4 regions of the Bacillus sp. EB106-06-01-XG163 genome follow, and region 3 is predicted to be linked to each of the others. Evidence: riboswitches for the same ligand, from Rfam matches in the RefSeq annotation. Region 3 holds a riboswitch; each other region holds the start of a gene.

Region 1 (4,635 bases), on a different contig from region 3:
TCAACATTTTTTTGAAAATTAATATAAATCACGCCGCAAGTCTTGGAAAACCGGAATGGTTCCCCGCACGGCCGCGCTTTCTGACACATCGATTTCCGCCCGGACTGCGCCTTCCGTCCGGTCTCCTTCGGCTAAAATCCGGCCCCACGGGTCAATAATCAGGCTGTGGCCGGCAAATTCATTATCGGGATTGGACCCCGTGCAGTTAGAGGCTGCGACAAAACATTGGTTTTCAATTGCTCTGGCGATAAGCAGGCTTCGCCAATGATCAAGGCGGGGCAGAGGCCATTCCGCAGAGATAAACAGGACATTCGCGCCCTGGGACGTATGCTTTCTGATCCATTCGGGGAAACGGATATCATAGCAGATCAGCCCGGCGCACTTGACACCGTCAAGCTCAAAGGAACCGTCGCTATTTCCTGCTGACAAGTAAAGGTGTTCATCCATCAGCTGAAACAGATGGGCTTTCTGATACCGCTTCACGATCTGTCCGCTGTTATCGGCGATGTACATGGTGTTATAGACATTTTCGCCTTCTTTGACCGCAAAAGATCCGGCAACGAGGTGTACGTTGTATGTTTTTGCCGTTTCTTTAAGCCATTGTTCCGAAACTTTGCCGTTTTCATCCGCCAGCTGGTCTAGCCGTGTGAGATCATAGCCGGTCGTCCACAACTCAGGAAGCACGATTACATCCGCATGGCGGCTTTCTTGCTCAATCAAAGATTCTGCTTTTTTAAAGTTTTCTGAAGGATTTCCGTATGAAATATCAAATTGCAAACAGGAAACGGTCCATTTCATTTTTTAACACCTCAAGTTTCTCTTTACTTTTTTTATTTAACCATATATGATGATGGACTATCATTTCAAGACATTTTTAGAAGGTGAAAATATGAACTTTGAAATCTCAGATGTACTCAAACAGCTGCCAGAACAATTTTTCGCATCATTGGTGCAAAAAGTGAATCAAAAGCTGAAAGAAGGCAGAGACGTCATCAATTTAGGGCAGGGAAACCCTGATCAGCCGACGCCTCAGCATATCGTTGAAGAAATGAAGCGCGCCGTCGAAAGGCCGGAAAATCATAAATACTCATCATTCCGGGGCGCTTACAGCTTCAAAAAAGCAGCCGCTGCATTTTATGAAAGGGAGTACGGGGTCACGCTTGATCCGGAAACGGAAGTCGCCGTGCTGTTCGGAGGCAAGGCGGGACTTGTTGAGCTTCCGCAATGTCTTTTAAACCCGGGAGATACCATTCTGGTGCCTGATCCCGGATATCCTGATTACTGGTCGGGCGTCGCCCTTGCGAAAGCGAAAATGGAAATGATGCCGCTGACAGAAGAAAGAGGGTTTCTCCCTGATTACAGCGTAATTCCTGAAAAGGTGCGGAGCGAAGCGAAGCTGCTGTATCTCAATTATCCGAATAATCCGACCGGCGCTGTGGCGACTGAGGCGTTTTTCGAGGAGACGGTCGGCTTTGCGGAGCAAAACGGCATTTGTGTCGTTCATGATTTCGCGTACGGAGCCGTCGGCTTTGACGGGCATAAACCGCTGAGCTTTTTGCAGACCGAAGGCGCAAAAGAGACGGGAATCGAAATCTATACCTTGTCCAAAACGTATAATATGGCGGGCTGGCGGGTCGGCTTTGCCGTCGGAAACGCTTCTGTCATCGAAGCGATCAACCTTTATCAGGATCATATGTTTGTCAGCCTGTTTCCCGCAGCGCAGCAGGCGGCGGCAGCCGCACTTTTAGCGGATCAGGCATGCGTCGCGGCGCAAAATGACAGATATGAATCGAGACGCAATGCATGGATTAAAGCCTGCCGCAATATCGGCTGGGATGTGACGGCTCCGGCGGGCTCCTTTTTTGCATGGCTCCCTGTGCCTGACGGTTATACGTCACAGTCGTTTTCAGACCTGCTGCTCGAGAAAGCGGATGTCGCGGTCGCTGCCGGAAACGGGTTCGGAAAATGGGGGGAAGGCTATATAAGAGTCGGTCTTCTGACAAGTGAAGAAAGACTTAAAGAAGCTGCGGAACGGATCGGGAAACTGAATCTTTTCACCCGAAAAAGCATTGACATATCAGAATAACAATGCGATAATTCAAAATACTTTATAAAATCATTATTCTTATCAAGAGCAGGCAGAGGGACGAGCCCGATGAAGCCCGGCAACCGACTGATAAAGCACGGTGCTAATTCTTGCAGCAGGAGCTGAGAGATAAGATTCGGACATAACACGAAGCCTCTTTCTGCTCATACGGAAGAGGTTTTTTTATGTTTTGCGAAAGAAAGAGAGGCGTTCACGCATGAGCGAAGTATTGGCAACATATCTTCTGACAGACACAACGGACAGTGAAAAGCGGGCGGAACAGATTGCGGCGGGGCTGACGGTAGGCTCCTGGACTGACCTGCCCCTGGTGAAGCAGGAACAGCTCAGAAAACATAAAGGGCGGGTCGTAAAAGTTGAGGAGAAAGAAGGAACCTCAGAAAACGAAACACAATCCGTCATCACCATCGCCTATCCCGAGGCGAATTTTTCAAGAGATATTCCGGCCGTCCTGACGACGGTATTCGGAAAGCTGTCACTGGACGGAAAAATAAAATTGACTGATCTTGAATTTTCCGAAGGGTTTAAACGCTCCCTTCCCGGGCCGAAATTCGGTATATACGGCATCCGCAAACTGCTGGGCGAATTTGAAAGACCGCTTCTGATGAGCATATTTAAAGGCGTGATCGGACGGGATCTCGCCGACATTAAAGAACAGCTCAGACAGCAGGCGCTCGGCGGCGTGGATCTGATTAAAGATGATGAAATTTTCTTTGAAAATGAACTGGCTCCGTTTGAAACCCGCATTATCGAAGGAAAACAAGTCCTGAAGGAAACCCGGGAGGAAACGGGGCATAAAACGCTGTATGCCGTAAACCTTACGGGAAGGACCGCTGAATTGCGGGATAAAGCGAGGCGCGCGGCAGAACTCGGGGCGGACGCGCTTTTATTGAATGTGTTTGCTTACGGTTTAGATGTGATGCAGAGCCTTGCTGAGGACAGGGAAATCCCGCTTCCGATCATGGCGCATCCGGCAGTCAGCGGCGCGTTCACATCATCTCCCGTTTACGGCTTGTCGCATGCGCTTTTGCTCGGCAAGCTGAACCGCTATTGCGGCGCTGATTTCAGTTTATTTCCGTCACCTTACGGATCCGTTGCTCTTCCGAAGGAGTCCGCGCTTGCAATCCATGATGAATGTGTAAAAGACGATGTCTTTCATCCGTCGTTTGCCGTCCCGTCAGCAGGCATTCACCCCGGTATGGTGCCATTGTTGATGCGCGATTTCGGCATCGATCACATCATCAATGCCGGCGGAGGCATTCACGGCCACCCGAAAGGAGCCGAGGGCGGCGGAAAAGCGTTCCGCGCCATCATTGATGCGGTGCTTGAAGCGCAGCCGATTGAAGAAAAAGCCGCGTCGTGCAAAGATCTTCAGCTCGCATTAGACAAATGGGGAAGGGTGGAAGCCGTATGACCCGCACACCGCTGATTATTTGTGATTTCGACGGAACGGTCACCATGAACGACAACATTGTCAGCATGATGAAACAATTCGCGCCTCCTGAGTGGCTTGAATTAAAAGACGGTGTTCTGTCTAAAAGCATATCAATCCAAGAAGGAGTCGGACGGATGTTCGGACTGCTGCCGAGCAGCTTAAAAGAAGAACTGACCGGCTTTATCCTGAAGGATGCGAAAATACGGGACGGCTTTTTGGATTTTGTCTCGTTTGTCCGGTCAAACGGCCTCCCGTTTTATATCGTAAGCGGGGGAATGGACTTTTTTGTGCATCCGCTTTTGGAAGGGATCGTAGAAAAGGAGCGGATTTTCTGCAATCATGCATCCTTTGACAATGAATATATTCATATAGACTGGCCGCATGCCTGTGACGGAGATTGCACCAATCAATGCGGCTGCTGCAAACCGTCAGTCATCCGAAAGCTATCCGATCAGCAGAAATTTCTCATTATGATCGGTGATTCGGTCACGGATGTTGAGGCTGCAAAGTTATCCGATATGTGCTTTGCGAGAGATTATCTAATGACTGAATGCAAAGAACTCGGCCTCCGGCATCTGCCTTTTCAAGATTTTCATGAGGTGAAAACAGGCATTGAAAACATCGGGGAGGTGCAGGCATGGCTGCAAAAGAAGAACGCTGGCGCGAACTTGCCGAGGTAAAGCGCGAGCTGGCTGAAAGAGACTGGTTCCCGGCAACGAGCGGGAATCTTTCCATCAAAGTATCCGACGCGCCGCTGACTTTCCTCGTTACGGCGAGCGGAAAAGACAAACGAAAAGAAACAGATGAAGATTTTCTCTTAATCGATGAGAACGGGAAGCCCGCTGAGACCGGCCATTCTTTAAAACCCTCAGCAGAAACGCTTCTCCATACTTACTTATACCAAAAGACAGACGCCGGCTGCTGTCTGCATGTCCATACCGTCAATAATAATGTCATCTCAGAGCTTTACGGGGATGAAAAACAAATCACTTTTCAGGGGCAGGAGATGATTAAGGCGCTCGGATTATGGGAGGAAAACGCGTCCGTGACCGTTCCGATCATTGACAATCCGGCGCACATCCCGGCATTGGCCGAA
Region 2 (4,635 bases), on a different contig from region 3:
AAAATTTATTGTTTTTCGTATGTCCAGCCGTCTTCCTGATAGACCTTGCCGTTTTTCATCAGATGCCCGAGCGCCCGCTTAAAGGCGGCTTTGCTTAAATGAAACCGTTCGCGGATATCGTCAGGATGGCTTTTGTCTCCGTAAGGCATCGCGCCGTTTCTTGATCTCAGATAGGTCAGAATCTCTTCCGCGTCAACCGAAAGCGCATCCTGCTTTCTCGGCAGCAGTGACATGTTGACGGAGCCGTCTTCCTTCACCTCGATGACACGCCCTGTCACGCGGCTGCCGAGTCTCGGCTCTTCTTTTCTTTCTGAAGGGTGAATAAACGCGCGGATACCTTCATCGGTAATCAGAAAAGAGCCTGATGCAATCAGTCTGTACACCGTGCCCGTCAGGTCTTTATTCATGACGTCTTCCTCTGCATCCGTAAATAATTCACTGATGATATCTTCAGGCGCCGGCTTGGCAAACATGCGCCCGCGGCTTGTCACCTTCAGCATGCAATACAGTCTGTCTCCTTTTTGCGGCCAGACGGATTTGTACGGAGGCAGGTGCTCCGTTGCGACGAGCGCGTCTTTTGACAGACCGACGTCGACGAATACGCCCATATCTTCCACAGCGTCCGTCACTTCCACCCATCCGTAGTCATAAAAGCTGATGAGCGGCTTTTTCATCGTCGCCGCGAGTCTTTCCTGATGATCGACGTAAATAAATACGTCCACTTCATCTCTGTCTTCGATATCCTCTGTGATTTCACTGTTATGTAAAAGAACCGTATCCTCGCCGTCGGTTAAAAAATAACCGAAATCGGTTTGGTGATCTATACTAAGCGTGAGCTGCTGCCCTGGTCTCATGTTATCGTCCTTCCTGATTCGCCCGTATGAGGCTGATGTTTTTCTCATTTTTTCCAATATGCATAAATTCATGCTTTATGCTGTTGGACATTTCTCTTTATTCTACTATAATCAACTCATAAGTGAAATGTTATAGGAGGTTTTCTCATGGCAAAAGAAAGTTCTTTTGATATTGTATCCAAAGTTGAATTTCCCGAAGTGCAGAATGCGATTCAGATGACGCTGAAAGAAATCGGCACGCGCTATGACTTTAAAGGATCGAAAAGCGATGTAACTTTAGAAAAGGAAGAACTTGTCCTGATTTCTGATGACGAGTTTAAACTGAATCAGCTCAAAGATGTGCTGAGCGGCAAGCTGATCAAACGGGACGTGCCGACGAAAAACATTGAATACGGCAAAATCGAAAATGCATCGGGAGGCACGGTGCGCCAGCGTGCGAAGCTTGTACAGGGCATTGATAAAGACAACGCCAAAAAAATCAACGCGGTGATTAAAAACTCCGGCTTGAAGGTCAAGTCGCAGATTCAGGACGACCAAGTGCGCGTCACCGGAAAAAATAAAGATGATCTGCAGCAGATTATTGCAGCCGTCCGCGGAGCAGACCTGCCGATTGACGTTCAATTTATTAATTTTAGATAAATTATGTGATTCCTATTGATTATTGTCTCTATTTTCGGTAAATTTGGAGAAAGGGATTTTCACAGTTAAGTTTTGGAAACCCATGACAATTACATGAACGTTCTTATCAAGAGAAGCCGAGGGACTGGCCCGACGACGCTTCAGCAACCGGTGTAGTGGTTTACCCAAACCATGACCAAGGTGCTAAATCCAGCAAGCTAAAAACAGCTTGGAAGATAAGAAGAGAGACAAATGATTACAAAGTCTTCTTCTTAAGAAGACTTTTTTTATTTCTCTTTTTTCCTTGCTGAATGTGACGAAGGAGGCAAACAATGGGACTATTACAAGACTTAAAAGAACGGATTTTAATCGGAGACGGCGCGATGGGCACTCTCCTCTATTCCTACGGCATTGACAGATGTTTTGAGGAACTGAACGTATCAAAGCCCGAAGAGATCAAGCGGATACATAAGGCTTACGTGGAAGCCGGGGCAGACATCATCCAGACAAATACGTACGGCGCGAATTTTATTAAGCTCTCAAGATACGGACTTGAGGACGAAACGAAAAAAATCAATCAGGAGGCGGTCAGAATCGCGCGCGCTTCCTCAGACGGCGCTTATGTATTGGGAACGATGGGCGGCATCCGCACCTTTAACAAAAACGCCTACAGCCTGGAGGAGATTAAACGCAGCTTTCGGGAGCAGCTTTATTTATTGCTGCACGAAGAGCCGGACGGTCTGCTTCTGGAAACATACTATGATTTAGAAGAGGCGCGTGAAGTGCTGAAGATCGCGAGAAAAGAAACGGAACTTCCGATTATGCTGAACGTATCCATGCACGAACAGGGCGTGCTGCAGGACGGAACGCCGCTTCGGGAAGCCCTCAGGTCCATTGCCGATCTCGGCGCTGACATAACGGGAATCAATTGCCGGCTCGGCCCGTACCACATGATTGAAGCGCTCACCGAAGTGCCGATTTTCCGTGACGCTTATTTATCGGTCTATCCGAACAGCAGCCTTCCGTCTTTAGAAGAAGGCCGGCTTGTTTATGATACGGACGATGCCTATTTCCGGGAGAGCGCCGTACAGTTCCGCACTCAGGGCGCGCGCATTATCGGCGGCTGCTGCGGTACGACGCCAAACCATATCAGAGCCATGGCTGAAGCGGTCCAAGGACTTTCTCCCGTCACTGATAAAGAAGTGAAAATCAGACGGGAAGAAGAAGTCATCTCAGTCCGCAACGAACGGACCGAGCCGGGTTTAAACGAAATCGCCGCTCAAAAACGGTCAATTATCGTAGAGCTTGATCCGCCGAAAAAATTGAATTTTGACAAATTTCTGCAAGCGGCGGCTGAATTAAAAGAAACCGGCATAGAAGCGCTGACGCTCGCCGACAATTCATTGGCGACACCGCGGATCAGCAATGCCGCCTGCGGTTCATTGCTGAAAGAGCGCCTTGATATCCGTTCTCTCGTTCACATTACATGCAGAGACCGCAACATCATCGGCCTTCAGTCACATTTAATGGGGCTGGATACGCTCGGGCTCACCGACATTTTAGCCATCACGGGTGATCCTTCAAAAATCGGCGACTTTCCGGGGGCTACCTCCGTCTATGATTTAACGTCCTTTGACTTGATCAGGCTGATTAAACAATTCAACGAGGGCATTTCTTTATCAGGGAAACCGCTCGGCAAGAAAACGAACTTTTCCGTAGCCGGAGCATTTAATCCGAATGTCCGCCATCTCGATAAAGCAGTAAAACGGCTGGAGAAAAAAATCGAGTGCGGAGCTGACTACTTCGTGTCCCAGCCTGTCTACTCGGAGCAGCAGCTCATTGACATTCATCATGAAACGAAGCATCTCAAAACACCGGTGTATATCGGAATCATGCCGTTAACGAGCAGCCGCAACGCAGAGTTCATCCATCATGAAATCCCGGGCATTAAGCTGTCAGACAGCATCCGCGAAAAAATGGCGCTCGCCGGCGAAGACAAGCGGAAGCAGAAAGCCGAAGGCCTCGCCATCGCCAAGTCGCTTCTCGACACGGCGTGCGAACTGTTTAACGGAATTTATTTAATCACCCCGTTTCTCCGTTCTGATTTGACGTCAGAGCTTGCAGCTTATATTAAGCAAAAGGATGAAAAGCGGGCTGATGTATATTTGCATTGACGCGGAAGAGGCCGCCTGATATGACAGGCGGCTTTTTCATGGTACGATACAGAAAAAGAATCAAGCAAAGGAGGATTTTTTCATGGTTGAAGTAAAACCCATCACCGCAGAAGACACATACGCGATCAGACACAGCGTGCTGCGCCCCCATCAGACGATTGAGGATTGTAAATATGATCAGGACAGCGTCAAAGGAGCCTTTCATCTCGGAGGTTTTTACGACGGGACATTGATCAGCATCGCTTCTTTCTACCCGCAGAACCAGCAGGCTTTACAGGCAGCGCCCGCCTATCAGCTGCGCGGCATGGCGACGCTTGAGGAATACCGGACGCAAAAAGCGGGAAGCACGTTAATCGCCTATGCAGAACGAAAACTGGCAGATATGGGGGCGGCGCTTGTCTGGTGCAACGCCAGATGTCACGTAAAGGGATATTACGAAAAGCTCGGCTGGAAAAGCACGGGCAGCCCCTTTGACATACCCGGCATCGGCCCGCATGTGATCATGTATAAAGAACTCGCCTGAAACAGACAAATGCCCTTGGGGACATGTCTCTAAGGGCATTACCTTGAATGTCACGCCTGCTTTTATATACGGTACTATTGACGCCCTCCCGCTTTTTTAATACCCTTTGTACATTACACAACAGCAAGGATGGCAGGCAGAACGATATCTGTCAATTGCCGTTTTCAGCTATTAATTCAGAAAAGGAAGTATGAGATGAATACGATCCAAAAACCGAAAATCCCGAAAGAATTGCCGGTGCTTTCTTTCACAGAAGCGCTTCAGGACGACCTCATAAAAGAAGTCGTCATAGAAAACGCCGTCGTAAACAGCAAACTGGACGGCCTGCGCGCCGAAAAAGTCATTTTCAGAAACACCGTTTTTACGGATGTCTCTTTCAGACATATGGAATGTACGGATGTCCTGTTTGACAAATGTGATGTCTCAAACGCTGATTTCAGCGGAAGCATCATCCATAGAACGGCGT
Region 3 (4,635 bases):
ATAAAAAATGGATTTTAATTTTTGATAATTGAGTCCTGTTACACCCGGATTCGTTTCAAGAAGCCATTGACCTTCTTCTGTATGGCAATTCAGCCATGCATTCTCTAAACTTTCGGTTCCGGTCTCCGCTGTTATCTTTGTAATCGGCGTCGTCGTGCCGGATACGATGACGATATCTCCCGGCTTTGCATCTGCACTTTTGATGGCAAGCTGTGTGTCTCCCCCGCCTGCAATCACAGGCACTCTTTCAGAAAGGCCGAGAACCGCCGCTTTCTTAAACGTTAACATTCCGACAACCGTCCCAGATCGGACGAGTGAAGGAAGAATGGCAGAAGGCACACCGAAGATGTTGCATAATTTCTCTGACCACGCCTTTTTCCTTACGTCAAACAGCAGTGTTTCAGCAGCCTGTGACGGTTCATAGCTTAAAATACCGCTCAGCTCAAATGTCACCCAGTCACTGATGCTTGTGATGTACTTCACTTCTTTCCATAAAGACGGCTGTCTAGCTTTTAATCCGACAAGTTTCATGGCGGAAAATAAAGCGCTCGGAAGACGTCCGGTTTGCTGATGCACTTCTTCTATTGCCTCAATCCCGTCTTCCCATTCACGCCCTCTGTTATCAATGTTGGGCAGACCGAGAAATGCCTTTTTACCTTTATTGATCAGAACAATTCCCTGCCTCTGGCTTGTGGAGGTGATTCCGATTAATGTAATATGTGGGCTTTTGGCAATAACCTTCCTTGCCATAGCGCTGATTTGCGTCCATAATCTTTCCGGTGAGAAATATCGTCCGTCCGGATAAAGCGGATCCGTCACATATTCAATGTCTTCCCTTTCAAGCGCGGTCACTTCGCCGCCGGCAGTCACGACTGCGACTCGCGCATTCCCCGTCCCGATGTCAAATACAAGGTAGCCTTTTTGTTCAGCCATTACAGCCTCCTCCTTCCGTTTCAAGTTCTCTTTTGTTATAAAGTTCACGTATTGAGCAGGTTTGATCTTGTTTCCATTTGAAAAGCGCTTCATTTAAAATCTTCACATGATGATCTTCCACTTCAAATGTTGCGCCCGCTAAATGGGGAGTCGCTAACACATTCGGCAAAGAGATCAATTCATAATCAGAAGATTCAGGCGGTTCGTGATAAAACACGTCAAGGATCGCTCCCTTAATCCGCCGTTCTTTCAGCACCCGCAGCAGCTCTTCCCTGTCTGTAACCACCGCTCTTGACGTATTGACAAAAACAGCTTCCTGTTTCATCAATTGAAAGTGCCGGGCGCCGATAAGGCCGATGGTTTCTTCTGTACGCGGCAAGTGAACGGAAACAATATCACTTTCAGAAAATACCCGTTCAATCGTCGTTTTTTCATACTCCCGGTTTTCATGATGGACAAATGGATCATAGTAAAGCACCTTGCAGTCAAAAGCGGCCAATAGCCGGGCGATTCTCTGTCCGACGGCTCCGAAACCGATAAGGCCGACTGTTTTCCCCGTCAGCTCATTTCCTCTGAATTTGACGTAAGCCTGCAAATAATCACCATTCCACTTCCCGTCTTTCAGCCACTGATGGGAAGAATACGTATGACGCAAAAATGAAATCACATTTCCGATAAACATTTCAGCAACAGCCTGGGCATTGCGGGCCGGTGTAAAGAAAACGGGGATTTTTCTTTTAGTCGCCGCCGCAATATTCACGTTAGACGGCATTCCTCTGCAGACACCGATAAAAGCGGAATCAGGCAATATGTCAATAACACGCTCAGACACCTCATCAAGTTCAGTGATAAGCCCCGACGCGTTTGTCTCTTGAATCATTCGGATCAATTCATCTTCCCGATAGGCCCGGCCGTGCTTCTTCCACGGCCGGTGCACAGTCCGGCCGAACAGCTCAGTCAGCTCCTTCAGCCCCTCGTCGTGATATGGTGCGGTAATTAAAACCGTCATGGTGCAAAACATCCTTTTCACATAAATTTTGTCATAAAAAAATCTCTTTCCCCAAAGAAGGAAAGAGATTCATATACCGTCTTTATGCGCTTGAAGCGCACAAATATGTATAGATCATTCTTTCCTATCTTTCAAGCGTACGCTTGCTGGAATTGGCACAATAAATGTTGCCGAGGTTTCGTAGGGCCAGTCCCTCCACCTCTCTGGATAGAAAATAAAATGATGAAATTGTCAGGCTGTTTAAAAGAATAAACTCATCATAGAAAAGTCTTTCCGTGATGTCAACACTTTTTTTCTGAATTGACGTTCGATTTTGAAATGTTATAATGCTTACAATATAAACAAAGAGGAGAAATGGGCTATGAATTCTGCTGCAACACAGCCGAACGGGGTCTTTAAGTCGGTATGCTCACTAGACTGTCCCGATCAATGCGGCTTGCTTGTGACAAAAAAAGACGGAAAAATCGTTAACATTCAGGGAGACCCCGATCACCCGGTCACATCAGGGAATATTTGCAACAAAGTCAGACACATGGCTGAGCGCATTTATGATGAAAAGCGCGTAACCGTTCCGTTAAAACGGATCGGTAAAAAAGGTGAAGCCGCGTTTGCGCCTATTTCCTGGGAGGAAGCGATCAATACGATCAGTGCGCGCTGGAAAGAGCTTATTGCCGAAGAAGGAGCGGAAAGCATTCTTCCGTACAGCTTTTACGGCAATATGGGAAAACTGGCGGCAGAGGGAATGGACCGCCGTTTTTTCCATCGTCTCGGAGCGAGTCATCTCGAACGGACGATCTGCAGCAAAGCCGGATCTGAAGGCTATAACTATACAATGGGTGAAGGAGCGGGTACTGATCCGGAAGAGACCATACATGCAAAGCTCTTTATTTTTTGGGGAATCAATGCCGTCAGCACGAATATGCACCAAGTCATGATTGCCCAAAAAGCCCGGAAAAAAGGGGCTAAAATTGTCGTTATCGATGTACATAAGAACCAAACCGGCCGGCTTGCCGATTGGTTTATTCCCATTCGCCCCGGCACAGATGCCGCACTCGCCCTCGGTATCATGCATGTCTTATTCGACGAAAACCTTCACGATGAAGCATTTCTCACAGAATACACCGAAGGCAGTGACGAATTAAAAGCGCATGTTAAACACTATGATCCGGAAACGGTTTCTGCTATTACAGGCGTTAAAGCCGACGATATCAGACGCCTTGCGAGAATGTACGGGGAAACCTCCCCTTCCCTTATCAGGATCGGAAACGGCATTCAGCACCATGACAATGGCGGAATGATCGTCCGCACCGTTGCCTGCCTTCCGGCTGTTACAGGACAGTGGCTCAACACCGGAGGAGGCGCAATCAAGCACAACAGCGCGGTATTAAACTATAACAGACAAGCGCTCCAGCGGCCTGATCTGCTTTACGGCAGGAAGCCACGATCATTTAATATGAACAGGCTCGGAAGCGTTCTTTTAGAAACAAAACCGCCCGTGCGCTCCCTGTTTATTTACGGTACGAATCCCGCAGTGGTTGCGCCGGAAGCGAATAAAGTCAGAAAAGGCCTGCTGCGGGAGGATTTATTTACAGTCGTTCACGATCTGTTTTTAACGGAAACCGCCAAATATGCGGATATCGTGCTCCCTGCTGCATCCGCTTTTGAAAACACGGATTTTTACACGTCTTACTGGCATCATTTTATTCAGCTGCAAAAACCGGTGATCGAACCCTACGGGGACAGCAAATCGAATACGGAAGTGTTCCGTTTGCTTGCCGGAGCAATGGGATTTACCGAGCAGGAGCTTCAGGATTCCGATGAAGAATTGATCAGACAGGCGCTGGACTTTCCCGACAATCCGTATATCGAGGATATTGATTACGAAGCGCTCTCACGCCATTCCTTCATGAAAGCCAAACGGAAAAAACCGCTTTTTCCGGGACAGCTCAAGACACCGAGCGGAAAAATTGAATTATATTCGGAAAAGATGAAACAGGACGGTTATCCCGCGCTGCCGACACATATCCCTCTTGAGAGCGATGGTGATTTTCCGCTTTTATTTGTCCCGGGACCGAATCATAATTTTTTAAATTCAACATTTTCGAATAATGAAAAACACGTAAAATTAGAAAAAGCGCCAAAGCTTTTTATTCATACAGAGGATGCTGTACGCCGGAACATAGAAGACGGGGAAACCGTTAGAGTTTGGAATCACCGCGGCGAGTGTGAATTAACAGCTTCGGTCGGCGAACAGGTGCTTCCCGGCGTTGCAGTCAGCCAAGGTCTTTGGGCCGATATGGATGATAAAAAACAGCTCGTCAATTCGCTCACGCCCGATCGGCTGGCGGATATGGGAGGAGGCGCTGTTTTCTTCTCCGGAAAGGTGCAGGTGGAAAAGCTCAGCAATTAAAACCGTCCGCAATAAACGCCGAGCGGTTTTGATGAAGGCTGAATCCTTTCGGCCGGCTTCACCGTATAAAAAGTGATAACGTTTATTGGAGGTTTGCTGTATGGATATCATACCGGCATCGGAATCGCTTTAGCCGGATATTTCATAGGAGACGGATTGAAAAACTTTAAATCACCTGATCCTCATGAACACACTGACCACATTCTCATTAAAGAAAAAGATTTACACTTCTATATTGGTATTATTTCGGAGTTACCAAGGAAGAAGCGAAACAAATCGTGCC
Region 4 (4,635 bases), on a different contig from region 3:
TTGTTTTTCGTTGATTCCACTTCAATCGCGTCTTTTAACGGATTCAGTTTGTTTTGAATCGCATAGTTGACGTTAATGAAGACTGCATCGCCTTCTTCTTCATTATATGCTTTCGCCGTTAATTCAGGGGCGATTTTTTTGAATGTCAGGTTTTTCGGGTTTTTCGTAATGTTTTTCGTAGTCGCTTCAATCGTTTTCACCTTCGGATCAAGTGTGATCAGTCCGGCTTTTTCAAGCATCGCCAGCATACGGCCTTGTTCAGCGACATTGTTAGTCATGATGATGGTCGCGCCTTTAGGCAGGTCTTTCAGTGATTTGTATTTTTTCGTGTAAATTCCGAATGGCTCAAGGTGAACGGCTCCGGCATTCACGAGTTTGTAATCTTTATTTTCCTTCATTTCCTGTTCAAGGTAAGGAACGTGCTGGAAGTAGTTCGCATCCACTTCATTATCAGCTAACGCTTTGTTGTACATTTTGTAATCGTTCAGCACTTTTACTTTTAATGTGTAGCCTTTTTCCTTCAAGAGCGGTTCCGCTTCTTTTAAGATTTCAGCATGCGGTGTTTTTGTCGCGGCGACGACGATTTCCTTTTTATTCGAGCCGTTTGATCCGCAGGCGGCCAAAACTCCCGCGAACACAAGCAGCAGCGCACTTAATACAATCTTTTTCAATGTAAATCCTCCCTTATCTTTTGTCTATTATATTTGTAATTACATCACCGATAATCTGAATGATAAAGACGATGATGAGTATAAATACTGTCGCTACAAACGTTACATCCGTATTATTGGACTGGTAGCCTTCTACATATGCAAGGTTTCCGAGTCCGCCTGAACCGATGGCGCCGGCAATGGCGGTAGATCCGATCAGGGCGATGGCCGTAACGGTGATGCCTGAAATTAACGCAGGCATTGATTCAGGAATCAGCACTTTGAAGATAATCGTCGATGTCTTTGCTCCCATTGATCTGGCAGCTTCGATGACTCCTTTATCGACTTCCCGGAGCGCAATTTCCGCAAGACGGGCGTAAAACGGCGCGGAGCCGATAATCAGCGCCGGCAATGCGGCGTTCGGTCCTAAAATCGATCCGACCAAAATCTTAGTAAAGCCGAGAAGCAGAATAATTAAAATAAGAAACGGAATAGACCTGAAAATATTAACGACCGCCGCAATCACGGTGTTAATGATTTTATTTTCCCATAAGCTTCCCTTGCCCGTTAAAAAGAGCAGAAGACCGAGAACCGCTCCGATGATAAATGAAAAAACTAAAGCGATGACCGTCATATAAAGGGTCTCGTATGTGGCCGTCCACAGCTCGGTTATATCAACGTTCGGGAACCATTTTTCAAACATTTGTGATCACCTCTGCTTCTACCTGTTTGTCTTTGATGAACCGGATCACGTTTTCTACTTCTTTTTCCTGACCGTCAATATGAATGAATAAAGAACCGTAGGCTCCGTCCTTCGTCTGTGAAATTTTCCCCTGCAGAATATTGACGTCCACATCAAAGTTTCGGATCATTTCCGTAATGAGGGGCTGCTCGGCTGCCTGCCCGACAAATGAAAGCTGAATCGTTTTTCCTGTCGCTGTTTCCTGCAGAAAATGCTGGATGGTTTCTTTCGTCTCCTCTGGTTCTGTCACCTGCTGAACGAAACGCTTGGTCATCGGTTCGCGCGGGTTTCTGAAAACTTGGAGTACTTCGCCTTCTTCAACGACTTTCCCGTTTTCCATGACTGCGACTCTGTTGCAGATTTTTCGGATGACGTGCATTTCATGGGTAATGAGCACGATCGTCAGGCCGAGTCTGTCATTTATATCGGATAAAAGATCCAAAATTGAATCGGTCGTCTGCGGATCGAGCGCTGATGTCGCTTCATCGCACAGAAGGACTTTCGGATTATTGGCGAGCGCCCGGGCGATGCCGACACGCTGCTTTTGACCGCCGCTCAGCTGCGACGGATAAGATTTTTCTTTCCCCTCTAATCCGACCAGTTTAATCAATTCATCAGCGCGGCGGACCCGTTCGCTTTTTTTCACGCCGGCGATTTCCAGCGGAAACATAATGTTCTCCCGGACGGTGCGCGACCACAGAAGGTTAAAATGCTGGAAGATCATGCTGATTTCCTGGCGCGCTTTTCTCAGCCCGCGGCTGCTTACTTTATTTAATTCCGTCCCCGCGACTTCCACGGTTCCCGACGTCGGCTTTTCAAGGCCGTTCAGGAGACGGATTAAGGAACTTTTACCAGCTCCGCTATATCCTATAATTCCAAATATTTCGCCCTTTTTGATATCAAGAGTGACATCTTGGACAGCATTGACATCCCCATGCTTCGCTTTGTAAATTTTTGAAACATTTTGAAGATGGATCAAAGCAATCACCCGCCTTACACTATTCTAAGAAATCTTCCGGGTTTCTCCGCAAAAGAAAAGCCTTTCTGCAAAAATGAGCAGAAAGGCTTATTGAAAAAGGCCTTTCTCTCATCTTTCAAAGCAGACCGCTTCGAGTGAATTGGCACCATTTCAACATTGTTGATGGTTGCCGGGCTTCATAGGGCACTTCCCTCCACCTCTCTTGATAAGAGAAAACATATCGTATTTTCGTCCGGAAATTCTTACTGTAGAATAGCACGGCGAATGATAAAAAGTCAATAAAATAAATATTGGAAGCTATTGTCACATAGTAGATTGAGTTACGGCCGTTTACTGATCGCCTGAAAAAATCCGTTTGTCAGCCAGAGGATGGCCTCCAGCTTCAGCAGAGCTCTGAATGATCCTTTCACTTTGAGTTTTCCGCTTTGGATAAGCTTTTGCAAAGAGACATCACCATGCAGAAGATGAATGATTTCCGTCTGGTTTCCGTAAAAGGTCAAATTAGATTTTTCCTTTGAAACCGACGTTTTTCTCATTTCTCCCTGTCCGTTAATTGAGACCGTTAAGGCTTCTGTTTCTCCTTGGAATGTAATCAGCAGCGTTGAGGCGTTTAATAGCGGTTTCAAAAACAGATGCTGTCCGTCATTCTCTGAAACTTCTATTTTCTCCACTCGTATAACCTCCCGTTTTAATGGCCATACATACACTTTCTCTTTTTAACGGACAGAACCCTTTATAAACCGCACGACATTTTCCTGTAAATATTGTCACATCGGGAACGTTTGCGATGTTTTTTGTTTAATCAGCTCATATAAATAGGAAACGGAGCGGAAGGCGTATCCTTTCTCAACAAGCTCTCCGCCTTTAAACAGCAAAAAGCACGGAACGCTTTCAATCTGATAGGCTTTGGCGAATGCGGGGGAATAATTCACGTTGTTTTTATAGAAGGCGGCGCCGGGCAGCATTTCTTCGACGACAGTTAGCATTTTGGACGCCAGCTGGCATGTGCCGCAAAACGGGGTGTACAAATACAGGAGATAAACGTCATCCTGAATCGATTCGAGTTCATTTTCTTGGAGTTCTTTCATGTTTACCACCTCAGGTCGTTCTTTTTCAAAAATACAGTGTCAGCATCAAAGCCGGCTCTGATCAGCACAGATGCGAGATGATGGCCCGGGCACGACTCGACTTGCCTGTATGTTCTGTCTATATAAATATGGCGCGCGTCGGGAAGCTCCCGTTTCAGCTGTTTTCTTAATTTTTCTCCGGAGTCATCTGCGTCCGTTAAAATATAGACGTCTCTGTCAAACAGGCGGTCCGCCAAATCTTCCAGTTCGGTTTGGCCGATCGTCCCGTTTGTACAGACGATTTCCGCGGGTTCGATGAGCACTTCCCTGACTTTGATTTTATCAGATTTTCCTTCTACGATAATGACCTTTTCATCTCCGTTGTACATAAGCGCGTCACCTGCCGATTGTTTTAGCGTCAGATTGAAAAAGAAGGCAGTGAAATTCACCGCCAACTGTTAACACCAGCCATTCTCATAATCGCAATCGACATATTTCGGATCGCTGCCGTTTATGACATCGGCTGTTTTATAAAATTTTTGATTTTCAAATGAAAAGCCCTGTTTGAGCTCGTACTGGTCCATGCCTGTCATCTCGCCGATGGCTTCATTTTCATGAAACAAGGAAAACCGGCCGTTTTGAAAGCGGCCCGTAACGTTCTCCGTCACATCGACCTTTTGTTTATCAAAAGCCATTTTAGACACCTCCCGTTACAGATAGAATGTCCAAATGGCCCCTTTGCTATCCGATCAGTCTTCTTGTGTCATTTCGTCATATTGCTCGGAAGTCATGAGGTTTTCGATTTCTTCAGCATCAGCCGGTTCCACGACGATCATCCACGCTTTTTCATACGGAGACTCGTTTACGAATTCAGGACTGTCATCAAGGTCTTCGTTCACTTCCGTCACCGTTCCGTTAATCGGTGCGTACAGTTCGGAAACGGTTTTGACGGATTCCACGCTGCCGAATGGCTCGTCCGCTTTAATTTCGGCGCCGACTTCCGGAAGCTCGACAAAGACGATGTCGCCAAGTTCGGCTTGCGCGAAATGTGTAATCCCGATGCGGGCTTTTCCGTCCTCAACTTTGACCCATTCGTGCTCTTTGGAATAACGCATATCTTTCGGTGTGCTCATCTAAATCCCTCCATTTTTTTCTTATAATAAGAAGATACCATAATTCTTTGAACCTGGCATTACA

What was found. A riboswitch is a leader RNA that binds a small molecule or an ion and turns the genes downstream of it on or off. The one in region 3 is predicted to bind S-adenosylmethionine.
Region 1: another riboswitch for S-adenosylmethionine. It lies ahead of mtnW (2,3-diketo-5-methylthiopentyl-1-phosphate enolase); the one in region 3 lies ahead of AC3WTF_RS03860 (2-hydroxyacid dehydrogenase).
Region 2: another riboswitch for S-adenosylmethionine. It lies ahead of AC3WTF_RS07105 (bifunctional homocysteine S-methyltransferase/methylenetetrahydrofolate reductase); the one in region 3 lies ahead of AC3WTF_RS03860 (2-hydroxyacid dehydrogenase).
Region 4: another riboswitch for S-adenosylmethionine. It lies ahead of metN (methionine ABC transporter ATP-binding protein MetN); the one in region 3 lies ahead of AC3WTF_RS03860 (2-hydroxyacid dehydrogenase).

Annotation. Positions count from the first base shown of each region.
Region 1 covers NZ_JBYTDS010000004.1:5,468-10,102, reverse strand. Annotated here, with positions in the region: gene AC3WTF_RS05875 (carbon-nitrogen family hydrolase) at 19-798, opposite strand; gene AC3WTF_RS05870 (pyridoxal phosphate-dependent aminotransferase) at 890-2,086, shown strand; SAM riboswitch class I at 2,123-2,222, shown strand; gene mtnW (2,3-diketo-5-methylthiopentyl-1-phosphate enolase) at 2,304-3,518, shown strand; gene mtnX (2-hydroxy-3-keto-5-methylthiopentenyl-1-phosphate phosphatase) at 3,515-4,219, shown strand; gene AC3WTF_RS05855 (methylthioribulose 1-phosphate dehydratase) at 4,177-4,635, shown strand, end outside.
Region 2 covers NZ_JBYTDS010000004.1:229,198-233,832, forward strand. Annotated here, with positions in the region: gene AC3WTF_RS07095 (CvfB family protein) at 6-902, opposite strand; gene AC3WTF_RS07100 (YajQ family cyclic di-GMP-binding protein) at 1,002-1,493, shown strand; SAM riboswitch class I at 1,594-1,715, shown strand; gene AC3WTF_RS07105 (bifunctional homocysteine S-methyltransferase/methylenetetrahydrofolate reductase) at 1,805-3,646, shown strand; gene AC3WTF_RS07110 (GNAT family N-acetyltransferase) at 3,729-4,169, shown strand; gene AC3WTF_RS07115 (pentapeptide repeat-containing protein) at 4,365-4,635, shown strand, end outside.
Region 3 covers NZ_JBYTDS010000002.1:341,579-346,213, reverse strand. Annotated here, with positions in the region: gene AC3WTF_RS03865 (FGGY-family carbohydrate kinase) at 1-933, opposite strand, end outside; gene AC3WTF_RS03860 (2-hydroxyacid dehydrogenase) at 926-1,942, opposite strand; SAM riboswitch class I at 2,064-2,156, opposite strand; gene AC3WTF_RS03855 (molybdopterin oxidoreductase family protein) at 2,304-4,352, shown strand; partial or broken gene AC3WTF_RS03850 (hypothetical protein) at 4,509-4,635, shown strand, end outside.
Region 4 covers NZ_JBYTDS010000006.1:176,068-180,702, forward strand. Annotated here, with positions in the region: gene metQ (methionine ABC transporter substrate-binding lipoprotein MetQ) at 1-671, opposite strand, end outside; gene AC3WTF_RS09670 (methionine ABC transporter permease) at 685-1,353, opposite strand; gene metN (methionine ABC transporter ATP-binding protein MetN) at 1,346-2,371, opposite strand; SAM riboswitch class I at 2,477-2,583, opposite strand; gene AC3WTF_RS09680 (SCP2 sterol-binding domain-containing protein) at 2,692-3,042, opposite strand; gene AC3WTF_RS09685 (thioredoxin family protein) at 3,139-3,459, opposite strand; gene AC3WTF_RS09690 (toprim domain-containing protein) at 3,462-3,827, opposite strand; gene AC3WTF_RS09695 (YusG family protein) at 3,897-4,133, opposite strand; gene gcvH (glycine cleavage system protein GcvH) at 4,188-4,571, opposite strand; gene AC3WTF_RS09705 (arsenate reductase family protein) at 4,631-4,635, opposite strand, start outside.